DNA from 2 places in the Shewanella sp. BC20 genome. Region 2 is predicted to be linked to the other one. Evidence: predicted binding sites of a transcription regulator. Region 2 holds the regulator's gene; the other holds the start of a gene.
The links. The regulator sigma-54, encoded in region 2, starts transcription at its own class of promoters, with help from an activator protein. The targets are predictions, from matches to a motif close to GTTGGCACGNNNNTNGNNT.
Positions count from the first base shown of each region.

Region 1: flhA (flagellar biosynthesis protein FlhA) is a predicted target of sigma-54. The motif match lies at 6,644-6,662, and genes of this name have one in related genera.

Region 1 is NZ_NHRI01000006.1:107,683-115,896, reverse strand. Features, by position in the region: gene CBX96_RS08540 (chemotaxis protein CheA) at 1-330, opposite strand, end outside; gene CBX96_RS08535 (protein phosphatase CheZ) at 346-1,083, opposite strand; gene cheY (chemotaxis response regulator CheY) at 1,097-1,480, opposite strand; gene CBX96_RS08525 (RNA polymerase sigma factor FliA) at 1,528-2,241, opposite strand; gene CBX96_RS08520 (MinD/ParA family protein) at 2,234-3,115, opposite strand; gene flhF (flagellar biosynthesis protein FlhF) at 3,120-4,496, opposite strand; gene flhA (flagellar biosynthesis protein FlhA) at 4,508-6,607, opposite strand; gene flhB (flagellar biosynthesis protein FlhB) at 6,726-7,856, opposite strand; gene fliR (flagellar biosynthetic protein FliR) at 7,874-8,214, opposite strand, start outside.
Region 2 is NZ_NHRI01000015.1:68,124-76,337, reverse strand. Features, by position in the region: gene ptsN (PTS IIA-like nitrogen regulatory protein PtsN) at 1-59, opposite strand, end outside; gene hpf (ribosome hibernation promoting factor) at 62-349, opposite strand; gene CBX96_RS15595 (RNA polymerase factor sigma-54) at 378-1,853, opposite strand; gene lptB (LPS export ABC transporter ATP-binding protein) at 1,958-2,689, opposite strand; gene lptA (lipopolysaccharide transport periplasmic protein LptA) at 2,686-3,237, opposite strand; gene lptC (LPS export ABC transporter periplasmic protein LptC) at 3,224-3,784, opposite strand; gene kdsC (3-deoxy-manno-octulosonate-8-phosphatase KdsC) at 3,781-4,332, opposite strand; gene CBX96_RS15570 (KpsF/GutQ family sugar-phosphate isomerase) at 4,332-5,309, opposite strand; gene mlaF (phospholipid ABC transporter ATP-binding protein MlaF) at 5,870-6,688, shown strand; gene mlaE (lipid asymmetry maintenance ABC transporter permease subunit MlaE) at 6,685-7,470, shown strand; gene mlaD (outer membrane lipid asymmetry maintenance protein MlaD) at 7,525-7,998, shown strand; gene CBX96_RS15550 (phospholipid-binding protein MlaC) at 8,010-8,214, shown strand, end outside.

The DNA.
Region 1 (8,214 bases), on a different contig from region 2:
CTCGCCTTGTTGGGTTTGAGCAAACATAGTATTAATCGCATCGACAGCCTGAAGAATGATGTCCATTAACTCGGCGGAGACACTGCGTTTGCCTGTACGTAATAAATCGAAGGTGTTTTCTGCTTCGTGACAGACATCCACCATGGGAGTGAGACTAAGGAAACCCGCACCACCCTTTACAGTATGAAACCCCCTGAAAATGGCATTTAGCAAGTTAGTATCATCAGGATTGTTTTCAAGCGCGACCAGTTGCTCTTGCAGCAACTCAAGAATTTCGCCCGCTTCAATTAAAAAGTCCTGGAGTATCTCTTCATCTACATCAAAGGCCATCAAATTGACTCCCAGTTAGAAACCCAGACTCGACAGCAGATCATCGACTTCATCTTGACCGGTAACGACGTCTTGACGAAGCTCGGCATTCATTATCGGTCCTTCAGCTTCAATATTATTTTTCTGAGTAATCTGACTCTCAATCACGGGTTGCTCACCAAATACTGTCAGCATAGACACCAGATTACTTTCAACTTCCATCACTAGATCGATCACCCGCCGGATCATTTGTCCAGTCAGGTCCTGAAAATCCTGCGCCATCAAAATCTGGTTGAGCAATTCGCGTAAGCGATTGGAATCCAATTCGCTACGTGACATCAAATGCTGCACATTGTGGCAAAGCGCTTTAAAATCGCTCAGAGCGATTTCACGGCGCATCAATTTGTCCCAAGAAGGCATCACTTGCTGAATATTCGCCGTTAATGCATTCGCGAGTGGCAAGCACTCCTCTACCGCATCCATGGTTTTATTCGCTGCTTGCTCGGTCATGTCAATGACGTAACTAAGCCGTTCCTTAGCATCGGGAATTTCGGTATTTGCAAGTTCTGCTAAACGATTATCAACTTGGAAATCCATTAATGCGCTGTGAAGTTGTCTTGTTAATTTACCAACTTCATCAAAAAGCTCCCGTTGAAGTGGAGCCGCGAGTTCCCTAAATAAATCATCTGCTTGAGCTTGTTCATTTGCGCTTAATAGTTCAACTAAACGCTGAGCCTTCTCGAGCGTAATGAGCCCTGATGTATGTGACTTCATAGCTCATCCCTGCTTAAGCGAGTCGTTCGAATATTTTATCTAACTTCTCTTTAAGTGTTGCTGCGGTAAAAGGTTTAACCACATAGCCGTTAACACCGGCTTGTGCGGCAGCAATAATTTGTTCACGTTTTGCTTCAGCGGTAACCATTAATACAGGTAAATGCTTTAGGGAATCGTCTGCCCGAATAGCCTTTAGCAAATCAATACCCTGCATACCTGGCATGTTCCAGTCTGTCACGACAAAATCAAAGTCGCCCTTTTGTAACATAGGCAGCGCAGTTGAGCCGTCGTCTGCTTCTTGGGTATTATTAAACCCCAAGTCTCGCAACAAGTTCTTGATGATACGTCTCATTGTCGAAAAGTCATCAACGATGAGAATCTTCATATTCTTGTCCAAGGTTTCCTCCGGTGAGCTGACATTCTGTGCTCAATAAATAATTATACTTATGTCCAATGCTTGAGTTTGCCTTTGAGCCGCAACATTGCCTGACTTAATATCTGGCTAACTCGCGATTCACTTACCTCAAGAATGGCGCCAATTTCTTTTAAATTCAATGCTTCATCGTAGTATAACGATAGCACTAGCGCATCTCTTTCGGGCAATAATTTTATCGCCTCAACTAGTGCTGAATGAAACTGGGTTTCTGCTAACGCTTCAAATGTACCATCACTGACATTATCGCTTGAAGTGAGTATATCCTGCGATACGCCTAAGTCTTCTATCCCTATGATTTTACCAACAGAAACATCGTTAAGAATATGATGGTACTCATCGAGCGTCATATCAAGTTTTTCTGCAATTTCTGTGTCGCGTGCATCACGACCCAACACTTGCTCTAACTCATCAATGGCTTGAGCAACTCGACGATTATTACGATGAACGGAACGGGGAACCCAGTCGCCACGACGGATCTCATCCAACATGGCGCCACGGATCCGTATGCCGGCGAAGGTTTCAAACTTTGCACCTTTGCCACCATCAAACTTGGATGATGCTTCTAATAACCCCATCATCCCCGCTTGAAGCAAGTCATCGAGCTGCACTGAGGCAGGTAATCTGGCGAGCAAGTGATGTGCAATTCTTTTGACCAACGGTGCATACTGTTCAACGATTGACGTTTTACTGTCTAAACAAGTATACGCTGCGGCTTTATTCACTCGTTTTTTCCTCTTGAAAATCTGGTCGCTGAACTAAACGCTCAACGAAAAACTCCAAATGCCCACCAGGTTGCTGTGGTACTGGCCAGCTCATAATTTTATTCGCTAGGCCATGGTACGCAATCGCAGCTGGAGACTTAGGGTAAGCCTCAACCACTAACTTTTGTTTACGCACTGATTTGCGAAGGTTTTCATCAAACGGAATGGTCGCAACCAGTTCAAGTGCCACGTCCAAGAATCTGTCGGTCACTTTACTGAGTTTAGCAAACAATTCCATACCTTCGCGCAAACTGCGCACCATATTCGCAACAATTTTAAAGCGGAAAACGCCGTGTTCACGGCTGAGAATTTTGATTAACGCATAGGCGTCAGTGATAGAGGTTGGCTCGTCACAAACAACCACCAACACATCCTGTGACGCGCGTGAGAAACTGAGTACCATGTCAGAAATCCCCGCGGCAGTATCCACGATGAGGATATCAAACTGGGTACGCATCTCACTGAAAGCACGAATTAAGCCCGCATGTTGCGCAGGGCTCAACTCTACCATGCCTTGAGTTCCTGAGGTCGCAGGGACAATGCCTATGCCCTTAGGACCGCGGACGATAATATCATCCAGCTCAGCATCGCCAGAGAGTACATGGGAAAGGTTACGTTCAGCACGGATCCCTAACATGACATCGACGTTTGCTAAGCCTAAGTCGGCATCAAGCACTAAGACACGCTTGCCCTTTTCGGCTAATGCTACTGCGGTATTGATAGACACGCTGGTTTTACCCACGCCACCTTTACCACCCGTAACCGCGATTACTTTCACTTTTTCGTTATAGGGTTGATTCATCATACGTAAACCACTTGCTTGATCCAGGGTCATAACTCTACTCAAATGCACAGGTCATATTATCTGACCACGCTGTGTCTGGTAACGATTGTTGTTCAGTGTTTTCTAAGGCCGCTAACGCCTGCTCTGCGAGCAGCAAAGTATCGGCAACTTTCATATCTTCGGGCACTCGCTGCCCATCCGTAACATAACTTAATGGCAACCCACTTTGGATCAACACACTTAATGCACCCGCTAACGACACGGACTCATCGAGTTTGGTGAGTACAACACCAGATAATGGAATGCGTTTAAAGTGATTTACAGCATCCTGTAGCACACGGCGCTGTCCTGTGGCAGACAGTACCAGATAACTGCGGATAGGTATTCTGCTATTTGCAGTTAAATTATCAAGTTGCTGGTAAAGCCGCATATCTCGTTGGCCCATTCCTGCGGTATCTATCAATACTAGCTTGCGATTTCTGAACTGATACAGTATTTGCTCTAGCTCAGCAAGATCATGGGCTTGCTTAACTGGGCATCCCATAATTTTGCCATAGGTGGCCAATTGCTCATAGGCGCCAATACGATAATGATCTGTCGTGATCAAGGCGACTTGATCCGCACCATGATGGGCGGCGAAACGAGCCGCTAATTTCGCTAAAGAAGTGGTTTTGCCTACACCCGTTGGGCCAACCAGCGCTACAACGCCACCTTGCTTAACGATATCATCGCCTTGATTATCAAGCATATTAGCTAGACTTTGTGGCAAGGCACGAACTAATTCTGCCGGGGTATAGTGTTGACTAAGCGCCGCTAACTTGTTCGCAACAGCAGGCGAAAACTCCGCTTCCAGTAACTTTGACTCCAGCATCGCACCCACAGGGTCGATACGTTTTTTGTGTTCAGTCATCAGCGCAGACACTTGATGAGTAAGCAAATTGCGTAAGGATGCTAACTCATCACGCATCGCTTCAATATCCGCATTTTGCTTCTGTGAAACCTGCGGCTTCTTATCGAAAGCCTGTCCCATATCTCGGCGCTCAGCTTTTGGCGCGGCGGGAGCTTGTAGACCTTGTGCCCACGCAGGCAGTTCGGCGTCTTGCTGTTGATGGGTGAGCTGTTGATTTAAACGGCTTTGTTGCTTCTCGAGCAATGCTTGGAGAGAGTCCGCTGGCGCCGAGGGTTTTAACTTAGTTTCAGCGCGAATCGGCGCTTTAGCACCGAGCGAAACTAAGTCATCACTCACATCCATAAAAGTCGGTGCAGCTGCTGGCGCCTTCGCTTTCGGCTCGTCGTAGTCAACGGCGGCCACAATCTCAATGCCGCCATTTACCTTTTTATTCGACATAATCACGGCATCGGAGCCGAGCGTGTCCTTCACTTGGGCCAGTGCAGCACGCATGTCTTTGGCAAAAAAACGTTTAATCTTCACTTATGCGTCCTCTACTGGCCGACGGCAGACACTATGCGTATTTGCTTTTCATCGGGGATTTCTTGGTAAGAAATCACTCTGAGATTAGGAATAGTATATTTAACAAAGCGAGACAGTGTCGCACGTAACATACCTGACGTTAGCAAAATAGCGGGCTGACCAACCATCTCTTGCTTTTGAGCGGCATCCGCTAAGGATTGCTGCATACGCTCTGCAAGACCTGGTTCGATATTTGGGCCATCGCCACCGGTTGCTTGCATTGATTGATGCAACATCTGTTCCAACTCTGGCGCCAAAGTTATGACAGGTATTTCAAGTTCAGGACCCGAGATCTCTTGAACTATCATGCGCTTCAATGCGATACGCACTGCCGCCGTTAACACTTCAGTATCGTTACTCTTAGTGCCGTATTCTAACAAAGTTTGCACTATGGTACGCAAGTCTCTGACAGAAACTCCTTCATTTAATAGGTTTTGCATCACTTTTACGACATTTCCGAGCGGCATCACATCAGGAATAAAGCCATCCACCAGCTTAGGCGAATGCTTGGCAAGCATATCCATCAGTTGTTGCACTTCTTCGTAACCTAAGAGTTTCGCCGCGTTATTTGTCAATATTTGGCTGATATGGGTTGCCACCACTGTCGCGGCATCCACCACGGTATAACCTAAGGTTTGTGCATGTTCACGCAGCTCAGGGGCAATCCACACGGCTTCGAGACCAAAGGCTGGATCACGCGTTTCGATACCATCGAGCTTGCCATAAACTTGGCCTGGGTTGATGGCGAGTTCGCAGTCATGGCGAATATCCGCCTCTCCAACCACCACACCCATTAACGAGATACGGTAGGCATTAGGTGATAAATCGAGGTTGTCACGAATATGCACCGCAGGTACCAAGAAGCCTAGCTCTTGAGAAAGTTTTTTACGTACCCCTTTGATCCGGCTAAGTAATTCACCACCTTGGCCCTTATCGACTAATGGGATCAAACGATAACCCACTTCCAGACCGATAGTGTCAACATGGTGTACATCGTCCCAGCTAAGTTCTTTGGGTTCTCTTTCGGCTCTTTCCGTTGGGCCCGTTTTGACTTGCTCAAGGGCTTTGGCACGTTTGGCTTCATTACGTTTGAAGATAAAGTAAGCCGCACCAGCTGTGATCACGGCAAAGCTTAAAAACGCCATATGTGGCATGCCAGGCACAATACCCATGACAAAGAGTACACCAGCCGCAATACTGAGCGACTTGTGACTGTCAAACATCTGACTGATCAGCATCTGGCCCATATCGCCAGATTCATTTTGACGGGTCACCATCAACGCCGCAGCGATTGACAGTAATAGACCAGGAATTTGCGCGACGAGACCGTCACCAATGGTTAACAGGGTATAAATTTCAACGGCTTGGGAGAATGTCAAACCGTGCTGCACAATCCCGATAATAAACCCACCGAGAATGTTGATAACTAAGATCATGATACCGGCAATCGCATCACCCTTCACAAACTTAGATGCACCGTCCATTGCGCCATAGAAGTCGGCTTCGCGGGTCACCTCGGCGCGTCTGGTTCTGGCTTGATCCTGATTAATAATACCTGCGTTCAAGTCGGCATCGATGGCCATTTGCTTACCGGGCATCGCATCTAAGGTAAAGCGAGCACTCACCTCGGCAATACGGCCAGCACCTTTAGTCACAACGGCAAAGTTGATAATAATCAAGATGATAAATACGACTAGACCCACGGCATAGTTACCGCCAATGACCACAGAGCCGAAGGCCTCAATCACCTTACCGGCGGCGTCACCACCATTGTGACCTTCGAGTAATACTACACGGGTCGATGCCACGTTAAGCGCGAGTCGCAGCAGTGTCGCGACTAATAAAACCGTTGGAAAAGCAGCAAAGTCTAAGGGTCTGTCGGTATAAATCGCGACAAGAAGAACAATCAAAGCCAAGGCAATGTTAAAAGAGAATAAAACGTCGAGTAGAAACGGCGGAATAGGCAATACAATCATAGCCAATGCCGCAAGCACTAGCATTGGCGTACCTATGCCCTTGAAAGAGCTCAGTTTCAACTGTTTTACTTGGCCTAGGGAGGCTTTAACATCCATTCACAGATACCTAAACTTTGACGTATAACAGTCTGAAAGCAAAAAACGCGCCAACCGCTAGCACTTCAAGTAGTGGTTTTATCTCTGTGAACTATCTCTGCGTTAACCTAACACTTAACTAGTGTTTCAGTTCGTCAGGAATGGGTTGATTAGCAGGGATTGGAATAGGTTTACGACCACGACCTTTTTGGTACTGGCGTAACTGGAACACATAAGCCAGCACTTGTGCCACCGCGGTAAATAGGCCCTCAGGGATCTGCTGCTCAAGCTTAGTGGTGTGATAAATTGCCCGCGCCAGCGGTGGTGCTGAGACAATCGCAATGTTATGTGCCCTTGCCACTTCGCGGATTTTAAACGCGACTTCATCCACTCCTTTAGCGATAACAAAGGGCGCTGCAGAGCGCTTCACATCGTATTTAATGGCCACCGCATAATGTTCAGGGTTCACCACAATCACATCCGCATTGGGGACTTCGGCCATCATGCGTCGCTGCGCTAACTCACGCTGCATTTGGCGTACACGTCCTTTGACCTCAGGTTTACCTTCGGTGTCTTTATACTCGTCTTTCACTTCCTGCTTAGTCATTTTCAGCTGTTTGTTGTGGTTCCAGATCTGAAACGGCACATCGATCACCACGATGACTAAGACGGAGGAGCAAAGCAGAATAAACATCCACACTAACAAATCCAGCGCATGATGGACGTTACCGGGGAGATGATCGGCTGACAGGAGTAGAATGTCGTTAAAATAATGACTGAGTAGTAAATAAGCCGCGATGGCTACCACAGAAAACTTAGCAATCCCTTTGGTTAATTCAACCAAGGCCTGCACACCAAACATCCGTTTAAAGCCCGCAATCGGGCTCATTTTGCTGGCTTTAGGCATCATGGCTTGGGTGGAGAAATTCATCCCGCCAAGGGATACGTTACCGATAAATGCCACCACGACAATCAGTAGCATAATCTTGAGTAACGGCCAGCCAATCTCGCTTCCCACGACGCCCCATACATTAAACATCTGGTTCGTATCGAAAATCGCAGCACGATCCATGGTAAAGACGCGCTCAAACACATTGGACAGCGCCTTCGCAATCCCAGGCCCGAGCATATACAAACCTGTTGCCGCCGAGAGTAACACGGTCGCTGTACCTAACTCTTTTGAGCGGGCTACCTGCCCTTTTTCTCGCGCCTGTTCGAGGCGCCTCCCGGTGGGTTCCTCGCTGCGTTCGCCGCTACTTTCTTCAGCCATTACGCGTTCCTATCCGGTTAAAGTATGCCGTCGGCTTGACACTGAAGCCCCAAAATATCACAGAGCAAAAGCTGTGCCGACGCCCAAACCTCTTCGAAATGGGCCATTACAGGGGTCAAGGTTAACCATAAAATGAGCAGTCCACCAATCATAGTGATTGGGAAACCTATCGAGAAAATGTTCAGCTGCGGCGCGGCGCGAGTCATTACCCCAAAGGATAAGTTAACCAGTAGCAAGGCAATAATCGCCGAGAGCGACATGGTCAATGCCGCGCCAAACATATAGGAGCCCCATTCCGCTAGCGCGCGATAACTCGTCAAACTTAACCCTTGATTCGAAATCGGTAAGGTCTCAAAAC
Region 2 (8,214 bases):
TTACTGCCCGGAGTGGCGCAGGTCGTGCATTCCGGCCGCAGTATGGTACGAAGTTCCATTGCTAGTGTTTTGTTAACTTCTCTTTGTGTTTAATAACCTGACGATCAAGCTTGTCGATCAGGACGTCTATGGCAGCATACATATCTGCATGCTCTGAAGTCGCGAAGACTTCACCACCGGTGAGGTTGATTCTCGCTTCGGCAATTTGTTGCATTTTCTCAACATTGAGCACAACGTGCACATTATTGATCTGTTCGAAATGACGTTCAAGTTTTGAAAACTTTTCCTCAACATAAGCCCGTAACGATTCAGTAATCTCGATATGGTGTCCACTCAGGTTTATTTGCATATAAACGTCCTCCGATTTCCACTTTAGGCTATAAACTTTTACGCTGATTGGAAGGGGGAATAAGCATCGCTTCTCGGTACTTCGCAATGGTTCTGCGCGCAACGTTAATTCCCTGTTCTGCCAGAAGCTGTGCCATCTTGCTGTCGCTTAATGGTTTTTTCTGGTTTTCCGCTGCAACCAGTTTCTTAATGAAGGCTCTGATTGCCGTGGATGAGCACTCACCGCCATCATCAGTCCCGACGTGGCTTGAGAAGAAATATTTTAGTTCAAAAAGTCCCTTTGGGGTATGCATGTATTTTTGTGTGGTCACCCGTGAAATGGTGGACTCATGCATCTCTACCGCCTCGGCGATATCGTTCAGGACCATAGGTTTCATGGCTTCTTCACCGTATTCGAAGAAACCCTGTTGATATTGCACTATGCAGTTTGCCACCTTGAGCAGTGTTTCGTTACGGCTTTCAAGGCTTTTGATAAACCACTTGGCTTCTTGCAGATGCCCGCGGATAAATTGGCTATCGGCTTGGCTTTTAGTGCTGCGCGCCATGGCTGCATATTGCTGATTAACATTGATTTTTGGCATGCAATCTGGATTTAACTCGACCACCCAGCGACCGTTTTTCTTCGACACCGATACATCGGGGATGACATATTCTTCATCAACAGGGGTGATGAGCAAACCTGGGCGAGGGTTTAAGGTTTGGATCAGCGCTATGCTGTCCCTTAACTCGTCCTCTTTAAGTTTGGTCTTACGCATCAACAACCTAAAGTCGCGGGTAGCGATCAGATCTAAATGATCTTTGATCAACATTCGGGCGTTTTCGAGGTGTGGGGTATCCGGCGAAAAATGGGAGAGTTGGATAAGCAGACATTCGCTTAAATCCCTTGCGGCGACACCAACGGGATCGAAGTGTTGAATTCGCTTGAGTACGGCTTCGACTTCATCCAGTTCTATCTCAGGATTGCCCATGGCTTCGAGGATATCTTCAGTACTTTGAGTGAGATAACCTTGATCGTCGATGGCATCAATAATCGCGGTGGCAATGGCTAAATCGGTTTCAGAGAAGGGCGTGAGGTTTTTCTGCCATTCTAAATGTTCGTACAGGCCTTCACTAGTTTCCCCTTGGAAGGGCATGTCATCTTCACGGCTGGCACCAGAACCTGAGTTTGGCGAGGCGGTAAAGACTTCATCCCAAGTGGTGTCCATGGGCAGTTCTTCGGGCAGGGATTCTTTGGTCAACGACTCGGCAATGTCCACGGTGGAATTGTCTTGTTCCTGTGGCTGGGCCGTCGTTTCGCTAAAGTCGGTATCGGCGATATCTTGCTTACGTTCGGTAGGCGCGTCGAATTGCTCCTCTTCCAGCTCGAGAAGAGGATTAGAGTCTAAGGCTTGCTGGATCTCTTGCTGCAGTTCCAATGACGACAATTGCAACAGACGAATGGCCTGTTGGAGTTGTGGCGTCATGGTTAACTGTTGACCCAGTTTGAGCTGGAGTGACGCTTTCATGTTACCGCTGATCCCTACGTTATTATTTTGAATTTAGGCCGCTTGTATCATATTGATGGCGCTTATAAGCCAAAATTCAAGGCTAATTGGCTCTGTTTAAGTAACTATAGCCTGAATTGTTCACCTAAGTACACAGCCCTAACTTGCTGATTGTCTAAGATCTCTGCGGGAGTTCCTTCGGCAATCAGGTTTCCGTGACTGACAATGTAGGCATGTTCACAGACGTCTAAGGTCTCGCGCACATTGTGGTCTGTGATCAGTACCCCAAGGCCTCGGCTCTTGAGTTGTTCGATGATTTTCTTGATATCGATAACCGAAATCGGGTCGACACCGGCGAAGGGTTCATCGAGCAGAATAAACTTAGGATTGGCCGCTAAAGCGCGGGCAATTTCGACACGGCGACGTTCACCGCCCGATAACGACATGCCTTGGCTATCGCGAATATGGGTGATATGGAACTCTTCGAGCAGATGTTCCAGCTCTTCTTCGCGTTGATCGCGATTGAGCTCTTTACGGGTTTGCAGTACCGCCATGATATTGTCGTGCACGGTCAGCTTGCGAAAGATACTGGCTTCCTGTGGCAGGTAACCAATGCCTTTACGGGCGCGCAGGTGCATGGGATCGGCGGTTAAATCATCATCGTCGATAAAGATATGGCCTTTATCGCTTTTGACTAAGCCCACGACCATGTAAAAGGTGGTGGTTTTACCTGCGCCGTTTGGGCCGAGTAAGCCGACGACTTGACCCGTTTTCACCGTCAGGCTGACATCTTTCACAACCTGACGACTCTTATAACTCTTAGCGAGATTCTGTGCTTTTAAGGTGATTTGGGTCATTTAGAGTCCTGTTTTTTCACAGGTTTGTCCGCGGGCTGGTTCTTGATCTCTTCCTGATAGTTATCAGGTTGAATAATGGTAATCACGCGATCATCACCGCTACCCGTACTCTCAGCGATCAATTTTTGCTGAATAATATCGTAACGGATGAGGTTACCCGTCACTTGGCTACCCGCTTGGTCTAGGCTCGCTGAGCCCGTCAAAGTTAGGGTGCGGGTCGCCATTTCGTAGCGAATTTCTTTCGCGCTCGCTGAAGCTGGGCGTCCATCGTCGAGGATCTGGCTATACGTCGCAGGATTACCGGTTGCCACTAAAATCTTGCTGTTTTCCCCTTCGGCAGAAAATGCACGTAGTTGATCTGCATGGATTTTGATCGATCCTTGGGTGACTTCAACCGGACCGAAGAAAATGATCTGGTTGTTTTTAATGTCCGCAGTTTGGCTAACGGCTTTAATTTTCACTTCTTGCTGTAAGTCACCAACCTTGGCGAAGGCGCTCATGCTGGTGATTAGCATTAGGCCGGCAAGTAATATGTTATTTTGCTTCATAGGTTCCTACTACCTGACTGGTCAATTGCACTTCCTGCGCGTTAAGGTCGGCATAAAGGCCTTGCCCTTGAATATTAAAATCTTTCCCTGTGACGTAAATGATGCGGTCAGAGGTCATTATCATAGTGTTGAGATCGAGTTCTAAAAAACTGGTGGACAATGTCTGTATGGGTTCACCAGGGCTGATGGCATCGATAATAACATTATTTTCTAATACAACCTTGCCGGTATCTTTGTTGAGTCGACCTTGATCGGCTCGGATCTGCCATTTTGCTTTACCTTGGTCGGGATAGACAAGATAAACGGGCTCAGTAAAGTCGGTTTGGTTTTTCAGCTCATAGTGTTCCATGTGCTTTGCCGTGACGCGACTGTTAACTTGCCCTTGCTCATTAAACTCAATGCTGCGCAGATCTTCGATAATGTAATCGGGTCTGTCACTGACGTTCAAGCTGTCATCCGTATCGCCACCGCGTTTTTGCTGCACTTGCCAATATAGCACCAGCGCAGTACCAAAAAAGGCGATAATGGCGAGGGTCACACGACTCATATGCTCATCCCATGGGCGGAAGTGAACTTATTTTGGCTCAGTAAGAGCAGATCCGTGAGTTCCCTGAGTGCGCCATGTCCACCATTTAAGTGGGTCACAAAATGGGCATGTTGGCGGACATAGGGATGACCATCGGCAACACAGACGGCCAAGCCGACCACATTCATCACTGGCAAGTCGACAATATCATCACCAATATAGGCGACTTCTTCTGGGGTGACATTGTAGAGCGACAGCAGTTCTTCATAGGGAACGAATTTATTATCCACGCCCTGATAAATATGCGTTACACCCAGAGCCGTCATGCGGTTTTCGACAATTTTAGACTGACGGCCAGTGATGACCGCCAGATTAAAACCACTGGTCAATAATGAGCGCACGCCATAACCATCGCGGGTGTGGAAGGCTTTGAGTTCTTCTCCTGAGTTGCTCAAATAAATGCGGCCGTCGGAAAACACCCCGTCCACATCGCAGATCAGCAGTTTAATTTTTTGCGCCCTTTGCCAAACATCGTCGCTGATGGGGCCATAAAAACCTTGCTGTGGCATTAAATCACTCCCGCTTTAACCATATCGAGCATATTGAGGGCTCCGACAGGATGATGTTCTTTATCTATCACTATCAGGCCGTTGATATTTTTGGAATCCATTACTTGCAGCGCCTGCGCCGCTAAAACGTTTTCTGTAATTGTGACACAGTTTCGCGTCATCACATCGGCAATCGGCGTGGTGCGTAGGTTGACTTGGGCATCGATAACGCGGCGCAGGTCGCCGTCGGTAAAAATACCCACGAGTTTGTTTTGCTCATCGATAACCGCGGTCATGCCAAGGCCTTTCTTGGAGATCTCATACAGGGCATCGGTGATGCAGATATCGTGTTTAACCAGTGGTAAATCATCGCCGCTGTGCATCACGTTGCTGACTTTAAGCAGCAGCTTACGACCTAAGGCTCCGCCCGGATGGGACATGGCGAAATCTTCCCGGGTAAAGCCTTTGGCTTGCAGCAGCGCAATGGCAATGGCATCGCCCATGACTAAGGTTGCCGTGGTGCTTGAGGTTGGCGCAAGCCCAAGCGGGCAGGCTTCCTCTGGCACCTCAATACATAAATGAATTTTAGATAGACGCGCCATGGTGGATTCTGGCTTGCCAGTCATGGCAATCACAGGGATGGCTTTACGCTGGATAACTGGCATCAGCGCGAGGATTTCGCTCGACTCGCCCGAGTTTGAAATCGCAAGAATCACATCATTGTCAGAGAGCACGCCTAGATCACCATGGCTGGCTTCGCCTGGATGGACAAAAAACGCTGGGGTGCCTGTGCTGGCGAGGGTGGCCGAGATTTTATTGCCAATGTGGCCTGATTTCCCCATCCCCATCACGATCACTTTGCCGGTGCAGTTGAGAATTAACTCGCAGGCTTGGGCAAATTCAACGGAATCGACATATTGATAAAGATTGTCGAGGGCCGATTTTTCAATATCGATGACTTTACAGCCCCACTGGCGCAATTGTGATTGGTCTACCATGTCTATCTCTCTTCTTGCATTGTCTTTGTCGCCCCGTTCTGGGATTGGAATAGCACAATTTGGTACGCGATAAAGATGATAAAATTAACGGCTTCGTTCTTGAGTAGCGTCTTATTATTCAGTCTCAGCCCATGAGGGTTGAGGCAATAGGGCAGGATAACTTGTTCAGCGATTGAATGCTTTGAGCAATATCATCGTCTTAGTCGTTTTCCACCACCATTTTGGTTGCTATGGTAAGCATGATAACGACTTTGGCATTCAATACGGTTTTTGAGTTAAGTTGTCTTGCCTAGTTCAGTGTTATTTCGCTTATTTTATTAGCCTTGGCTAAACAATATTGTTGATTTATCAACAAGGGTGAAAACATTAAGTAACACTTTAGCTTCACAGAGCGAAAACTTAGGGCGCATTCTCGCTGGAAATGAGGCAAATTGAAAGTATCGCAGGACGATAGTGTCGATTCTGTTGTAGGTTAAAGCGCAATTACGTACAATTTGCGGCTCTTCGATTGGTCTGGGCAGGAAGCGTAGGCCACCTCTTTTCAAATATCGGAATCAAGCATGACTCAAGAACAAACGCCGTTGGTTGAGATCCGTCATTTGGGCTTCAGCCGTGGCCAGCGTGTCATATATGAAGATATTAGCCTGTCTATCCCTCGGGGCAAAGTGACCGCCATTATGGGCCCCAGTGGTATAGGTAAAACCACTTTGCTTAAGCTTATCGGTGGTCAATTAACGCCCGATAGCGGCCAAGTGTTGTTCGATGGTCAGGATGTGCACGCCGCGAGTCGTAGCCAATTATTCGAACTGCGTAAGCGCATGAGCATGTTGTTTCAAAGTGGTGCCTTATTCACCGATATCAACGTCTTCGATAACGTCGCCTTTGCGCTGCGTGAGCACTCGGGCTTACCCGAAGAGATTATCCGCTCAATCGTATTGATGAAGCTCGAAGCCGTTGGCCTGCGTGGCGCCGCGCAGATGATGCCAAGCGAGTTATCCGGTGGGATGCAGCGCCGTGCCGCCCTTGCTCGGGCGATTGCCCTTGAGCCTGAAATGGTGATGTACGATGAGCCTTTTGCCGGACAAGATCCGATTTCCATGGGCGTGCTGGTGAAGCTTATCCGCGAACTCTCCGATGCGCTGAATCTGACCTCGATTGTGGTGTCCCACGATGTGGATGAAGTGCTCGGGATTGCGGATTATGTGTATGTAGTGGCCGATAAAAGAGTGATCGCCCATGGCACGCCTGAGGAGCTAAAGCATGCGGATAATCCGCAACTTAAACAGTTTATTCAGGGCGCGCCTGATGGTCCCGTGCCTTTCCACTATCCAGCAAAGGATTATCAGCAAGAATTAATGGCTAAAGGAGTTGGCAAGTGAAGTTATTCGACAGTATTGCCGACCTCGGCCGCAGCGCTATCGAGTTAGTGCTCGGTTTTGGCCGTGCGGGCCTGATGCTCTGGGGCGCGATTGTTCGCTGGCCTCGGGTACGTAAGGGGTTTCCATTATTAGTGCGCCAAATCTATGTGGTCGGCGTACAATCTATGGTCATTATTGTGGTCTCAGGCTTGTTTATCGGCATGGTGTTGGCGCTGCAGGGCTACAACATCTTAGTCGGTTTCGGTACTGAGGAGAGCTTAGGCCCTATGGTGGCCCTGAGCTTACTGCGTGAACTCGGTCCTGTGGTCACAGCGCTATTATTTGCGGGCCGCGCCGGCTCGGCGCTGACCGCTGAAATCGGTTTGATGAAGAGTACCGAACAGTTATCCAGCTTAGAGATGATGGCGATTGACCCGCTCAGGCAAATCATTGCGCCACGTTTTTGGGCTGGGGTGATCAGCATGCCGCTGTTGGCGCTGATGTTTACCGCGGTAGGCATTTATGGCGGCCATTTAGTGGGCGTGGAATGGAAAGGTATCGATAGCGGGGCTTTCTGGTCGATTCTGCAAGCTTCGGTCGAATGGCGCCAAGACATAGTGAACTGCCTGATTAAGAGCGGCGTATTTGCCGTGGTGGTGACTTGGATTGCCTTATACCGCGGCTATCAAGTGGTGCCCAATCCTGAAGGGATCAGCCGTGCAACCACCTCAACCGTGGTGCAATCGAGCCTCGCCGTACTGGCATTGGACTTTTTACTAACAGCCCTGATGTTTGGCCGCTAACGGATTGCAGCGCCAAGGATACAGATAGAGGGATTAACAGAGTGGTAACTGAGCATGTTGACACGAAAAATTGAATTATTAGTGGGTGTGTTTCTCTTAGCGGGCTTAGCCGCCTTTTTGGTATTGGTGTTTAAAGTCGCCAACATCGAAGTCCAGACCAGCGACAGCAGTTATACCCTCACTGCCAACTTCACCAATATCGGTGGCTTGAAGGTACGCTCGCCAGTCAAGGTCGGCGGCGTAGTGGTTGGCCGCGTGAGTAAGATTGACTTAGACCCAGTCAAACTGGTGGCTGTGGTCACCATTGTGATGGATAAACGTTACGATAAATTCCCTGAAACCAGTAGCTTAGCTATTTTAACTTCAGGTTTACTCGGTGAGCAGTTCCTCGGATTAACACCGGGCTTTGTCGATGATGATGTGAGTATGCTTAAAGATGGCGACAAGATTGACGATACTCGCTCCGCATTAGTGTTAGAAGATCTGATTGGTCAGTTCTTATATAGTATGGGTTCAAAGGATAAATAGGGGTTACCGCTATGTTGAAACGCTTATCGCGCTTTTTACTGCCGTTAGTATGGATATTTACTGCAACGACCGCACTGGCGGATGATGCCACTGTTAACACTATGGACCCGTATGCCATGGTGAAATCCGTTGCCAACAAAACCTTCGACCGTTTTCATCAAGATAAAGCCTTGATCGACGCCGATGCGGATCATTTAAAGGTGATCGTGCGTGAAG